2 regions of the Emticicia soli genome follow, and region 1 is predicted to be linked to the other one. Evidence: riboswitches for the same ligand, from Rfam matches in the RefSeq annotation. Region 1 holds a riboswitch; the other holds the start of a gene.
The links. A riboswitch is a leader RNA that binds a small molecule or an ion and turns the genes downstream of it on or off. The one in region 1 is predicted to bind cobalamin.
Positions count from the first base shown of each region.

Region 2: another riboswitch for cobalamin. It lies ahead of WAE64_RS17060 (TonB-dependent receptor plug domain-containing protein); the one in region 1 lies ahead of metE (5-methyltetrahydropteroyltriglutamate--homocysteine S-methyltransferase).

Region 1 is NZ_JBBEWC010000001.1:53,878-60,789, reverse strand. It holds gene WAE64_RS00230 (M20/M25/M40 family metallo-hydrolase) at 1-825, shown strand, start outside; gene WAE64_RS00225 (aminotransferase class IV) at 861-1,685, shown strand; tRNA gene WAE64_RS00220 (tRNA-Gln) at 1,762-1,832, shown strand; cobalamin riboswitch at 2,253-2,470, shown strand; gene metE (5-methyltetrahydropteroyltriglutamate--homocysteine S-methyltransferase) at 2,639-4,948, shown strand; gene WAE64_RS00210 (PAS domain-containing protein) at 5,118-5,615, shown strand; gene WAE64_RS00205 (acyl-CoA thioesterase) at 5,657-6,043, shown strand; gene WAE64_RS00200 (GH92 family glycosyl hydrolase) at 6,100-6,912, opposite strand, start outside.
Region 2 is NZ_JBBEWC010000010.1:105,388-112,299, reverse strand. It holds gene WAE64_RS17075 (DUF3299 domain-containing protein) at 1-79, shown strand, start outside; gene WAE64_RS17070 (DEAD/DEAH box helicase) at 145-1,392, opposite strand; gene WAE64_RS17065 (DUF5074 domain-containing protein) at 1,523-2,584, opposite strand; gene WAE64_RS17060 (TonB-dependent receptor plug domain-containing protein) at 2,589-4,445, opposite strand; cobalamin riboswitch at 4,583-4,780, opposite strand; gene WAE64_RS17055 (5' nucleotidase, NT5C type) at 4,925-5,464, shown strand; gene WAE64_RS17050 (M28 family metallopeptidase) at 5,490-6,635, shown strand; gene WAE64_RS17045 (lysoplasmalogenase) at 6,647-6,912, shown strand, end outside.

The sequences.
Region 1 (6,912 bases):
AAAGGCTCTTATGTAAGCAAAACACTTAAAAGTGCTATCAGCGGACATTATGAGTCGAATTTTGAAGACATTAATAGCTACAACGTAATAGGTAAAATTGAGGGTTCAGACCCTAAACTGAAAAACGAATTTGTGATTCACTCGGCCCACCTCGACCACGTAGGTGTAGGAAAACCAATCAACGGTGATTCTATTTATAATGGTGCGCACGATAACGCCTCTGGTGTGGCTTGTGCCATAGAAATTGCCCGTGCCTATTCAAAGTTGGCTACAAAACCAAAGCGTTCGGTTGTTTTTGCTATGCTTACTGCCGAAGAACTTGGGCTTTTAGGCTCAGGCTATTTTACGGCTTTACCAACTTTGCCTAAAGATAAAATTGTAGCTGGTATCAATACCGATATGCCTACTATTCTGGCTCCTTTAGAGTCGGTAGCACCTTTGGGTGCCGAGCATAGCAGTTTATTGAAAGTAGTTGAAGAAGCCGCTTCTTATGTTGGCCTGAACGTAGAGCCTGACCCAGACCCAAGCGAAGGCCGTTTTGTAAGAAGCGACCAGTATAATTTTGTAAAAGCGGGTATTCCGGCTTTACATATCAAATACGGCTATAAAAAAACTACGATAGAGAAAAATCTGGCCGAAAAAGTAAAAATATGGAGAGAAGCCAATTACCATAAACCATCTGACGAGGTAAATGATACCTTCGTGTGGTCGGCTGGAAGGAAATACGCACAGGTAAACTTTCTGATAAGCTACCTGATAGCACAAAACCCCGAAAGACCAACCTGGAATAAAGGAGATTTTTTTGAGACAAATACAGGAAAATGATATTTTTGCATAGGCAAACAAATTAAACACTACCAATGGCTCACCACTGCTACTTTAATGGCAAAATCGGCTCTGTAGAGCAAACCAACGTACACATTACCGACCTTGGGCTACTGCGTGGCTATGGTCTTTTCGATTATTTCCGTACCTACAATGGTCGCCCGTTTCAGTGGGATTGGTACTGGGAAAGATATGAACGCTCGGCAAGGCTTTTAAGGCTTCCTAACCCGATTGAGAAAGACGAAGCCTATAAAGTAGTAATGCAATTGGTAGAACAGTCGGGTTTAGATGATTGCGCCATACGCTTTATTTTAACAGGTGGTTACTCAGAAGACAGCGTTTCGATGAGCAAGCCAAACCTACTTATTATCAGTGAAGACATACATCCTGTAAAACCGGAAGAGTATACTGCAGGCATAAAAGTAATTGCGTATGAGTTTGTGAGAGATTTACCAGAAGTAAAAAGTACCGATTACAAGCATTATATGATATTGCAACAGGATATTAAAGCCGCTAAGGCTTCAGATGTGCTCTATCATAAAAACGGATATATCAGCGAGCTGAGCAGAAGTAATGTATTTATTTTTAAAGGTGATACTTTAATTACACCTGATACCGATATTCTGAAAGGCATTACCAGAAGAACAACGCTTGAGCTAGCCAAAGGGCACTTCAAGATTGAAGAACGTGCTGTGAGCTTTACAGAACTGCTAGAGGCCGACGAGGTGTTTACCACAAGTACTACAAAACGTGTTTTACCTATCACCAGAGTCGATGATGCGGTGCTGGGCTCAGGGCAAATTGGTGTCAAAACACAGTTTTTATTAGACCTGATTAATGAAAAAGTAAATAATTGGTAAAATTTTATTTTTTTTCTTTGCTCATACTTGCGTCGTTATTTAAAAAATACTACTTTTGCACCCACAAGTTCAGGATTGACCCATAGTATAAGGGTAGTACAACAGATTTTGGTTCTGTATGTCTAGGTTCGAATCCTAGTGGGTCAACAACAAAAAGAGGTAATTATTTGGTAATCAAGTAATTACCTCTTTTGCTTTTATATCCTATCAGCAATTTAGCTGAATCAATCTTACAAGCTGTGGTCTCGTCTTTAGATAAGAGGGCTCGTTACCAGCAAACCAAACATAAATATCTACATTGTTTGTCATGCTGAAAGAAGCGTTTCTATTGCTTGGGCTGGTAGAGGCAAGTACATTATAAAGCTCATTTTTTTAGTGTAAAACCTAAATCTATAAAAATTATTATAGATGATTTACTTGAAAAAAATTTCTGTGTTGATTAGTAAAATATCTATTTATTGTTGATATGGTAGTTAATTATTCTATATATAACTATGTTTACATATTAAATTTTCTAAAATTGCATTGAATTTTAGATTTTTTTGCTAACTTTGCAAGGGTTCTTTCAATCAATTGCCGTTTATAGGTTTGGTCAGAATATTATAATAGTGTTCTCGGCTGATTAAAAAGGAATCGTGTGTCATTCACGAGCTGACGTGCAACCGTGAGTAACTGCCCTGAATGAAGGGCAAAGTTTTTATCATTTTAATCCATTGTCTGAAAAGATGAGAAGGAGGGTAAAGGCTGTTACGAGTCGGGAGACTTGCCTTAAACGAATTGACGAATGCTTTCACGACATAGAGCAGTAGTCAGGCGTTGAACATTTCATTAGCCGGAACAAATCCTTGTTTCAGCTTAGTGGTGTGCGTCTTTTGTATCTTTCTCAGTGAAAGCATACGAAAAGGGAAGTTCAAAAATATCCAAATTTTTGTTTCACTAAAACCTTTAATCGTATGCTCAAAAACAATCTTGGTTATCCGAGAATCGGAAGCCATCGTGAGCTCAAAAAAGCCTGTGAATCTTATTGGTCAGGCAAAATCTCTCAATCTCAATTATTGGAAGTCGGAGGGCAGATTCGCCGTCAGAATTGGTTGTTACAACAGCAATCAGGCATTGACCTTATTCCGTCTAATGATTTCTCTTTCTACGACCAGGTGCTTGACCATAGCTTGCTGATAGGCAATATTCCTGAGCGTTATGATGCCATTCTGAGTGGCAACGCTGCCAACAACCAGCTCGACCAGTATTTTGCTATGGCACGTGGCTATCAGAAAGATGGCCTTGATGTAAAAGCCATGGAAATGACCAAATGGTATGATACAAACTACCATTTTATTGTACCCGAGTTTGTAAAGAACCAGACTTTTAAATTATCATCAAGCAAAATTTTTGATGAGTTCTCAGAAGCCTTGGCGCTCGGTATTAGCACTAAACCTGTAATATTAGGCCCGGTATCTTATTTATTGGCAGGTAAAGAAAAAGAAGACGGTTTTAAACGTCTCGACCTCCTAACAGCTTTATTGCCTGTTTATGAGCAAATTATTGAAAAACTTTTGGCTTTAGGTGCACAATGGATTCAGTTTGATGAGCCTTGTTTAGCTTTAGATTTAGGCTACCACGAAAAAGATGCTTTACGTATAGCTTATGGGCAATTCAGCACTAAATTTCCTAAGTTGAAAGTTTTGTTGACTACTTATTTTGATGGCTTGAGAGATAACCTGTTGGCTGCTTCTCAATTACCGGTAGCGGCTCTTCATGTTGATTTAGTGCGTTATCCTCAACAATTTACTGAGATTCTAGGCTCATTAAAAGAGTCTACTGCTATTTCTTTGGGTGTAGTTGATGGCCGTAATATCTGGAAAAACGATTATCAGCAATCACTTACATTCATCAAAGAAGCTATTGCAAAACTTGGCGAAAACCGTGTAATGATTGCACCATCGTGCTCATTGCTTCATTCGCCATGTGATTTAGCATTAGAGAAAGACGAAGAATGCCTCCCTGCACAAATAAAAGATTGGATGGCCTTTGCTAAACAAAAACTTAGCGAAGTAAACGATTTATACGAAATTTCAGCGAATGGTAAACAAGAATTATTGACAGCCAATCAGGCAAGTATCGAAAGCAGAAGAGCTTCTGCCCTGATTCATAAACCTGTTGTAAAAGAAAGAGTAGCGGCATTGACAGAAGCAGATGCGCAAAGAACAAGTCCTTTCGTTGAGCGTCAGAAAAAGCAAAAATCTTTGCTCAACCTTCCTTTGTTTCCTACAACAACAATCGGTTCGTTCCCTCAGACAGACGATATTCGTCAGCTAAGAGCCAGATACAAAAAAGGCGACCTTAGTACTGAGCAATACGAAACTTCAATTGAAGAACACATTAAAAGTGCCATCGAATGGCAGGAGAATATCGACCTTGATGTATTGGTGCACGGAGAATTTGAGCGTAACGACATGGTTGAGTACTTTGGCGAGCTATTAAACGGCTATGTATTTACCCAAAATGGCTGGGTACAAAGCTATGGCTCACGCTGTGTGAAACCGCCAATTATTTTTGGTGATATTGACAGACCAGAAGCAATGACGGTAAGATGGTCGAGCTTTGCGCAGTCGCTTACCCAGAAATATATGAAAGGTATGCTTACAGGACCAATTACTATTTTGCAATGGTCGTTTGTAAGAGATGACCAGCCTCGTAGCACAACTATGCTTCAACTTTCTTTGGCTATCAGAGATGAAGTGAGTGATTTAGAAAAAGCTGGAATAAAGATTATTCAGATTGATGAGGCGGCTATCAGAGAAGGCTTACCTTTGCGCAAAGCTGATAGAAAGGCTTATCTGGATAATGCCGTTCGCTCGTTCAGGGTAGCTTCTTCGTCGGTAAAAGACGAAACGCAGATTCATACGCACATGTGTTACTCAGAATTCAACGATATTATTGAAAGCATAGCAGCTATGGATGCCGATGTGATAACGATTGAAACGTCACGCTCGCAGATGGAACTACTTGAAGCTTTTAATGAGTTTAATTATCCGAACGAAATCGGGCCGGGTGTTTATGATATTCATAGCCCACGTGTACCAACTACTGAAGAAATGGTGCACTTGCTCGAAAAAGCCAGCACAGTATTGCCTGTTGAAAATATCTGGGTGAATCCGGATTGTGGTCTGAAAACCCGTAAGTGGCCTGAAACAGAAGCCGCTTTGAAAAACATGGTAGCCGCTGCAGAAGCTGTTCGTAAAAACATAACCGAGGCTTTATAGTTATTTATAGAACCTGTTTGAATTTTTTATTTTATGACGAGAATGAGCGGCTGCCGCGCAGTAAAAATCAGCCATTCGTAGGCAAAGAAATAAATTTAAACAGGTTCATTCTAATCAATCCTTTCTGGTGCAATGTCAGCAAGGACTTACTCATATAAAAGATAAAACCATGTTTAACTTAAGAAAACGCCTGGAGTCTTTGCCCAAATCGAAACTTCCACTCTCGTGGGACATTGCAAATCCGCTCTTACCCTGGCATATCCAGATTCAGGAAGATGTTACGCAGCTTAAAAAGCTTATTAAACTTCATAAATGGGAGCTGGATTTAGATTATAACAAGTTATTGGCTCATGGATTTTCGATTGTTATTACAAATCTGCAAAAAGAGATTATATGGGTATGCAGCAATTTTCTTAATATGACAGGCTATACACCAAAAGAAGCAATAGGCCAAAAACCAAGCTTTTTACAAGGAGCCAGAACCAACAAAAAACAAGTTGAGTTAATAAGCGAACAACTCAAACGCTATGAAACTGTAAGTGCCCGACTGATAAATTATAGAAAAGACAATGAGCCTTATCTATGCGAAATCAAGATTTATCCGCTTAAAAATACCGAGGGGCAGGTAACGCATTTTCTGGCTATTGAGAAAGATAAAGATGAATAGCACAAACTTGTTATAGAACCAACAACTATTACCCTAATAGAATGAGCATAGAAGAAAAAATAAAGTTTTCAGAAACCAGAATATTTAAAGTGGTATTCCCTAATACAACCAACCACTACGATACGCTATTTGGTGGCACCGCCATGCACCTGATGGACGAAGTAGCTTTTATTACCGCTACCAGATTTAGCCGCAAAAGGGTTGTTACGGTTTCGTCAAGCAAAATAGATTTCACTAAGTCTATTCCGGCTGATACGATTATCGAGATTGTAGGCCGAATTATAAGAGTAGGTAATACAAGCCTTGATGTTGAAGTAGAAATCTACAAAGAAGAAATGTATGAAGAGAAAAGAGAGCAGGCCATAAAAGGCATATTTACTTTTGTAGCCATAGGTGAAGACAAAAAGCCTGTAAGTGTTTTGGGCTGATATTTAAACGAAAAACCCCCAACCTCAAGAGATCAGGGGTATTTATGGCATATTGTTTATTTTTCTGATGACATCGACACCGGCGCATCTTCTTGCTTAGCGCCCCAGTTTTTATTAGGGCTTTGCCCCATATTTAAGGTGAGTTTGCCACCATTTACAACATCCTGATGCATTACCCAAGGTCTGCTAAGTGCTTGACCATTTAACTGTGCTGATTGGATATACACATTATCTGCCGAATTTTTGGGCGCTTCAATCACAAAAGCCTTGCCTTTATAATATTTCGGATTCAGATGGAAAGTTATCTTATTAAACAGAGGGCTGCTGATTTCATAATAAGGCTTTGGCGTAGTACCACCGCTGGTAGAGAATATACCAGTTTTTAGTAAAACTGCCAGGCTACCCATTAAGCCTTGGTCTTCGTCTCCGCTATAACCAAAGTCGGGCGACATATCGCTATAAACTTTGTCGATAATCTGGCGTGTCCAGTATTGGGTCAACCACGGAGAACCCGAGAAATTAAACAAAAATGGTGTTTGCATACAAGGCTGATTACCATAATTGATATAAACCTTGCGATATTGTTCCAATGTCTCTTTATCGTGCGATTTACCTGAAACAAAATCATGCTTTTGTGCTTTTTCGAACGAAGAGTTGAGTTTGGTAGTAAAAGCCTCACGACCTCCCATAAGGTTTATTAATCCTTGAATATCGTGTGGTACAAACCATGTATATTGTGCGGCGTTGCCTTCTTCCCAGCCGTTGTCGTAGCGCAGTATATCAACAGGTTCTCCCCATTTTCCGTCGAGCGTTCTGTTCCACATCCAGCCTATTTCAGGGTTCCAGATGTTTTTATAGTTTTCGGCACG
Region 2 (6,912 bases), on a different contig from region 1:
CACTTTGAAACTAAATGCCGATAATATTGAAGAACTAAACTATATTTTGCAGGATACTGAGCCTGTAAGAAAACACTGATTAACAGAAACTAAAACAAGCACAGCCATACAGGCTTTGTATGGCTATGCTTAAGGTCTCTTTATTTAACCTTCGGAAGGTTTACGGGCAGGCCGAAAATTCCTACGCTTCGATTTATTTTTGTTATTCGAAGGTTTCTTAAACCTTGTTTTTGGGCTACTCACTTTATATTCAGGTGCTGGGCCTAGTCCGAGGCTTTCGGTAATATTTTGTTTTTCTACCTCTTTCTCCAATAGTCTCTCTATATTAGCAATGCGGTATTGATCTTTTTCATTAATAAAAGTTATGGCAGTACCTGTGGTTTCAGCCCTCGCTGTGCGTCCGATTCGATGAATATAATCTTCGGCGTCGCGTGGTACATCAAAATTAATTACGTGGCTCAGGTTATTTATATCAATACCTCTCGAAAGTACATCGGTAGCTACCAGAATCTTGTATTGCTTGTTTTTAAAATCACGTAATACATTCTCTCGCTCTTGCTGTGTACTGTCTGATGATATTCCTCTGGCATCCCACTTCAATTTTGTCAGTGCTCTTATGATTTTATCAATCATCATTTTCTGTGACGAAAATATAATCACCGACTCCACATTCGTATCTTTTAGCAGATGTGCCAGCAACGGAACTTTTTGCATGTCGTTGGCCAGATAAAACTGTTGGTCTATTCCCTCAGCAGGTTTAGAAGTTGCCAGCTTTACCTCCTCAGGATTACGAAGAATTTTATTAGCAAAATCTCTTATTTTTTTAGGCATTGTAGCCGAAAACATCAAGTTTTGGCGTTTGGCGGGCAAATGCTTCAATATAAAAAGAATATCATCGGCAAAACCCATGTCAAGCATTTTATCGGCTTCGTCAAGCACAAGGCATTTAATTTGGTCAAACTTCACTTCTCCCGATTTCATGTGTGCCATCAAGCGCCCCGGTGTAGCGATGATTATATCGGCTCCCTGAACCAGTGCTTTACGCTGTTGATCCCAATCTTCCCCTTTACCCCCACCATAGATAGCAATGCTTGTAGCATCAACAAAATAGCTGAATCCCTCAATTTGTTCATCAATCTGCTTGGCAAGCTCACGTGTAGGCACAAGCACCAAGGCAGATGTATGGTTGCTTTTAGTACGAATTACCTGATCGAGTAATGGAATAAGATAAGCAGCTGTTTTGCCTGTGCCGGTTTGTGCAGAGGCGATAAGGTCTTTGCCTGCAAGAATAATAGGAATGGTTAATTCTTGTACAGGAGACGTCTGGATAAAATTCATGGCATCTACGCCGGCCAATAGGTTTTCGTGTAGATTAAGTTCGTTAAATTGCAAGTTTAGCTAAGATTACAGTTTGATAAAATGTAAATATAGCGTTTAGAAACGAAAAATGTATAGAATAGCCTATATTTCAGCTATTCTATACATTTTTATTTGCTTTAGCAACTCGCTAAGAAGTATATTTTTACTTAAATAAAAACTTACTAGGCGCAAGTTCAACTTTTACCGAATCTATTAATTCGCCTGTTGGTTTATATCTGAAAGCATAACCTGCCTGGTTATATGATGGCGAAATACCAGCATAAATTACATTTGCTTTAGGATCGAATCCTAAACCAGTAACTGTACGTTTAATTATAGGTGTTGTTGTTGAAATGGTAGCATCACTTATATTGAAGCTATATACTTCACCACCTGTTGCCCAATGTGCATAATCAAAATAAATAGTTGTTTTGTTAGCATTTAGTACTAGTTTGCCTGGCGTTTTCTCAGTGGCAGTTTCAGTGCTTATTGTGGCTTCTACGGCTTTAGTAGTAGGATTAATACGCAAGAAATCTTTACCTGTTGTACACCAGATTTTGTTATTAGCATCAAGAACAAGGTTTGAAGCCGGGCCTTTTATATTAATCTTACTTGTTACCTCATCTTTAGTTATATCAATTACTGAAATTTCTTTTTTATCAACGTATGGATTATTCCCTACAAAAGCCTCGTTGCCTACCACTACAATGCCCTCGGCTCCGTTTTGTAAAGTAATTTTCTTCGTTACCTTATTAATTAATAAATCAATTACTAATATATATCCAGGATTATAAGTGTAGTCGGGATTAAGAATATCCCAGCACACAACATAAGCCTTATTAGCTGCAACTTTAATGGCATTACGTGGATTTTCTACTTCTTTAATACTTGCTATAGATTTAAACGTACGGGCATTTACAATCTCAATTGCATCTTGTCCGTCAGTAGAGTTATCTACCAGAATAATCCCTTTATCATCTACCTCTGCATAACCATTAATTATTCCGATAAGTGGACGAGAATTTTCTTTTTGAAATACGTCTGTTATAGCTGTTTTAGAATCTGGCTGTATAAAAGAAATAGAGCCATTATTTTGCAAGAAATTCCCTTCGTTAACCACAAAAACTCCTGAATCATAAGGTTGTGCGGGTTCTGTTTCTTTGGTTTCGCAAGAGAAAAGCGCTACTGAAACAAAACTAAGTAGTACTAATTTTTTGTAATTCATTTTATTATTTATTTATGTTTAAAACTAAGTTGATTGCGTAGTTTCGGCCCGGCATAGCATTGCGCTTGGAGCTCAGGTATAGTTCATCGAAAATATTATTGACCTGAAAAAACACTTTCCCTTCAAGGTGTTTCCAACGTAAGCCGTTTTCAATTATCAGATTGAAAATCTGCTGCCCGTCAAACCATTTGGAGTTATCAAAAGCGGTGTATCGTCTGCTATTGGCTTGCCATTGGAGCGTAGCACGGAATGGCATTCCGTGTTCTTTCAATAGCCCGTTTTTGCCAAATGATAGCGTTTGGAAGAAAAGATTAGCCGTAAAATTATGCTTGGGTATGTAAATCAATTGTTTGCCTATTACATCAACCGAATAAATGTCGTAAGCCTTTTGCTGTGATGAATGAGTAAATGAATAATTTGCCATTAAACCTGACGAAATTTGCTTATGCTGATAAGCTACTTTCTGCGAAAACTCAATGCCTTTGGCCAATACTTGTTGCAGATTCTGCACCTTGTAGTTTACCTCAGGATTCCAGTAAACCCAGTTATTGATCAGGTTATGATAGGCATTTAAAGAAGAACTCAAACTGAAATCATTTTTGGTATGATTCCAGTTTATACCTAGTTCTTTGTTGAAGCCATCTTCTGGTTTTAGATTAGGGTCGCCTAATTCAGACCAGTAACGCTCGTTCATTGTGGGGATTCGGTAGCTTCGGGAAATGTTACCTGTTAATCTGACAGATTTAGCGACTTGGTATTCAAGTCCTAATGCTGGTGCCAGCGGAGGGTCGAAGCTCTTAACAAATGCCTGACGGGCGTTGAGTGTGGCCAGTAATCTTGCCGAAAACTGATACCTCAGCCAAGCGAAAACATCAAGCCTGTTTTCTGTAATTTTGCTTCCACCATAACCATCTACGTGGGCTATTACGTGTGCAGCCTCTGTACCGATGTGCGCCGTAAGTTTAGAAAACTGCCATTCATGCTCGGCCCGTATCAGAAAACGGTCGATAGCTGTACGGCTGGGTTTATCAAAATTACCTCTACCAAAATTGGTTATATCTTGCACATACCCTCCTCTAAGTGTCAGTTTTTTTATCTGATAGGTATTCAATACCCTGATTGATTGCGTCTGCAAAACTTCTCTTGTGTGAATTGACTGAGGCGCAATCACGGCGTTATTGTCTGATAACCACACATTGAGCGAAATCTGGTTTTGTTTTTTTGTGAGATAAAATAAATCCTGAATAAAGCCTTTCGAGTCGGTAGTTGAGCGCTCAACAGGATAATAATTCCGCTCGGTATATGGATAATTGTTATTGAGAACGCCTTTATAAAAAACAGTTTTAGAAGAAAAACGCTTACCCGACAAACGAGCGCTGAGTTGTGTTTGCCAGTTATCAAAACTTGCTATTCGTTGCCCAAAACTCAACTCTGCTTTTTTCTCCCATGTGGGTTTCGAATCAAGTAGAATACTCCCCCCTATTGCATCAGAACCTACCACGCACGAAGAAGAACCATATTGAATAGCCAACAAATCGAAACCTGCTGTTGGTAGTGTCGAGAAATCGCTCTGCCCTGTACTTGGTGAGTTTATATTAATCCCATTCCAGAGCACTGCCGTATGGTTGCTAGATGTACCACGAAGCCCAATGCTTGTCAACTGCCCGTTACCATAAGGGCGAAAATTAACCGGTGCCTGAAAAGACAAGAAGTCGGCGAGTGTCTGAAACTTTGCTTGTTGTAGAGTAACCGAATCAATAGACTGAATTTTCAGCCCTGCCATGAATCGTGCCGGAGCAAAAGTTTTTACCGTAACTTCGTCGAGCGCTCTGCTTGAATCGGTCTGGGCAAAAACATGCATTGACGACAGTAAAAACCACGCCAAAACCAAAGGGTATCCCTTTGACAACAAGCATCTAACTGAAATGCTCAAATAATATAAACCTAAATGATGAATGATAAACTGCCGCTCATTTGTCTTCATCCGCCGTAAAGTACAAATAAGAATAGCCTTAGGCAGGTCTCCTGACTTGTTTCAACATTTCAGGCCTTCCCGTATAACAGTGACCATGCAGACGAAATGTATTGATGAAACTTACAGTTGCGGGGACAGTTCCCGATTTAAACGGGATTCCCTTTTAAGCCTTGAAATAATTATCGGAAATCATATAAGGCACCTATGAACTGCTGCAAAGGTAAGGAACGATTTTAAAATAATAGCAATTTCATCAAAAAATAGTAGTTTACGGGCTTTCGATAGTAATTATGAAAACAGATTAATTAGTTCTAAAATCTTGCGAAATCTATGTTTATATTCGCACAAACAAAACCCAGATACTTATGACCAAGAAAAGAATTGCCATTGATATGGACGACGTAATGGCCGCTACCGGAAAAAAAATCCTGAAAACTTATAACCATATTATTGGTACTGCTTTCACCGAGCAACATTTTGAAAATAAAACCTACTTTGAGATTTTCGACGAAAAAAATTACCACAAGATAAGAGAAGAGATATTTAAGCCAGGTTTCTTCCGAGATGTAGAAGTAATGGCCGATGCAGTAGAAGTAGTACAGAAATTACACGAAAACTACGAGGTATTTATCGTTTCAGCAGCTACAGAATTCCCGAACTCATTGAAAGATAAAATGGATTGGCTGGAAGAGCACTTCCCGTTTATTTCGTGGAAAAATATTGTACTTTGCGGAGATAAAAGCATTGTAGCAGCCGACTACATGATTGACGACCACGAGAAAAACCTGAAAACTTTTAAAGGTAAAACCTTGATGTTCAGTGCTATTCATAACCAGAAAGTAAACGGCTATCAACGCTTCCGCTCTTGGAAAGAGATTGAGGCGTTTTTTGAAAATGAAGTCTGAGAAATTAAAACCTGCAACAACACCAATGACCCCAAAACAAATTGTAGAAAAACTGGCATCTTTTCCGAACAGAGGTGTAGCAACGCCTAACGAAATACCCGTGCTTGAGTATCTGAGCAGTTTGTTTCCAGCGCAAGAGGTAATACAAGAGTCGTTCAAAACCCCAAAAACTTATATTGCTATTGTCTGGTGGCTCATTGGTGGCTTGGTGGTAGGTTTATTAGCCCTCAACTTCTACCCTATTTTCGGGCTTTTTATTACGCTTATTTTCGTAACATTGGCCATGTTGTATTTCAACTGGTACGCTTCACCTGTTGCCAGCTTTCCGCCCTTAGTTACTTCTCATAATCTTGTTATCAAGCAGAAAAAGGCAGAAAAACCTAAGCCTAAAAAGCTTATCTTGATGGCCCACTGGGACACAGCCCCTATTTCGGTGCTTTACATGCCTCAAATGGTAGGTAATTTCAGACAATCACTAAAAATCAGTTTAATGTTGATGGTCGTTGCCCAATTTGTGGCTATCTCGCAGTTTTTAGTGCCCAACAATTTCATTATGCTTGTAGGTAACATTCTAGCCTTTTACTTTTTGTTGCAAGCTATAATAGGTACAATAGATTATTTCCGTTTAGGCTATTCGAATGGTGCTTCTGACAATGCCACCGGAGTAGCAGCAGCTATTGAAACTGCACACAAATTATGGGGTAAAAATCTGCCTAATCTTGAAATTGAACTTGTGCTGACAGGTGCCGAAGAAGTAGGCATGATTGGCTCAAGAGCTTACATGAAAAAACACTACACCGAGTTTAATAAAGAAACTTATCTGCTTAACTTTGATACACTAGGTAAAGGGAATCTGAAAATTATTACACAAACAGGCAGTTGGTCGAATATTGTTTACGATAACCACCTGATACAAGTGGCCAAACAAGCTGTTACGGAATTACCAACTTTAAAAAATGTAACCACAGGTGCCTGGCATACAGCCGATTTCGACTCGGTTTGGTTTCAGCGGGCGGGCGTTCCGGCGGTAACTTTGGCGGCACTTGATGCTCACGGACGTATGCCAAATATTCATAGGCCAACCGACATTCTATCGAACGTAGATTTTTTACCTATGGAAAAGGCTATTATATTAGCAGAGAAAATCGGAGAAAATCTGAATCACACTTAACCTTCCTCTCTATGAACCGTAACCAGACTATCATTTTTTTCACACTCTCCTGTATAAATATCATTTCAGGGCTTATCAATATTGAGTGGCTGGGCTATATCTCAAAACCGCTGTTGATGATTACCCTCGCATTTTTTTACTTTCATCATACCCGCTCTACATTCAATAACAGAGACAAGATTGTGATACTCGGCTTATTGTTTTCTTGTTTTGGCGATACTTTCCTGATGTTTCAGAAGCAAGACCATATATTTTTCTTATTAGGCTTGGGTTCGTT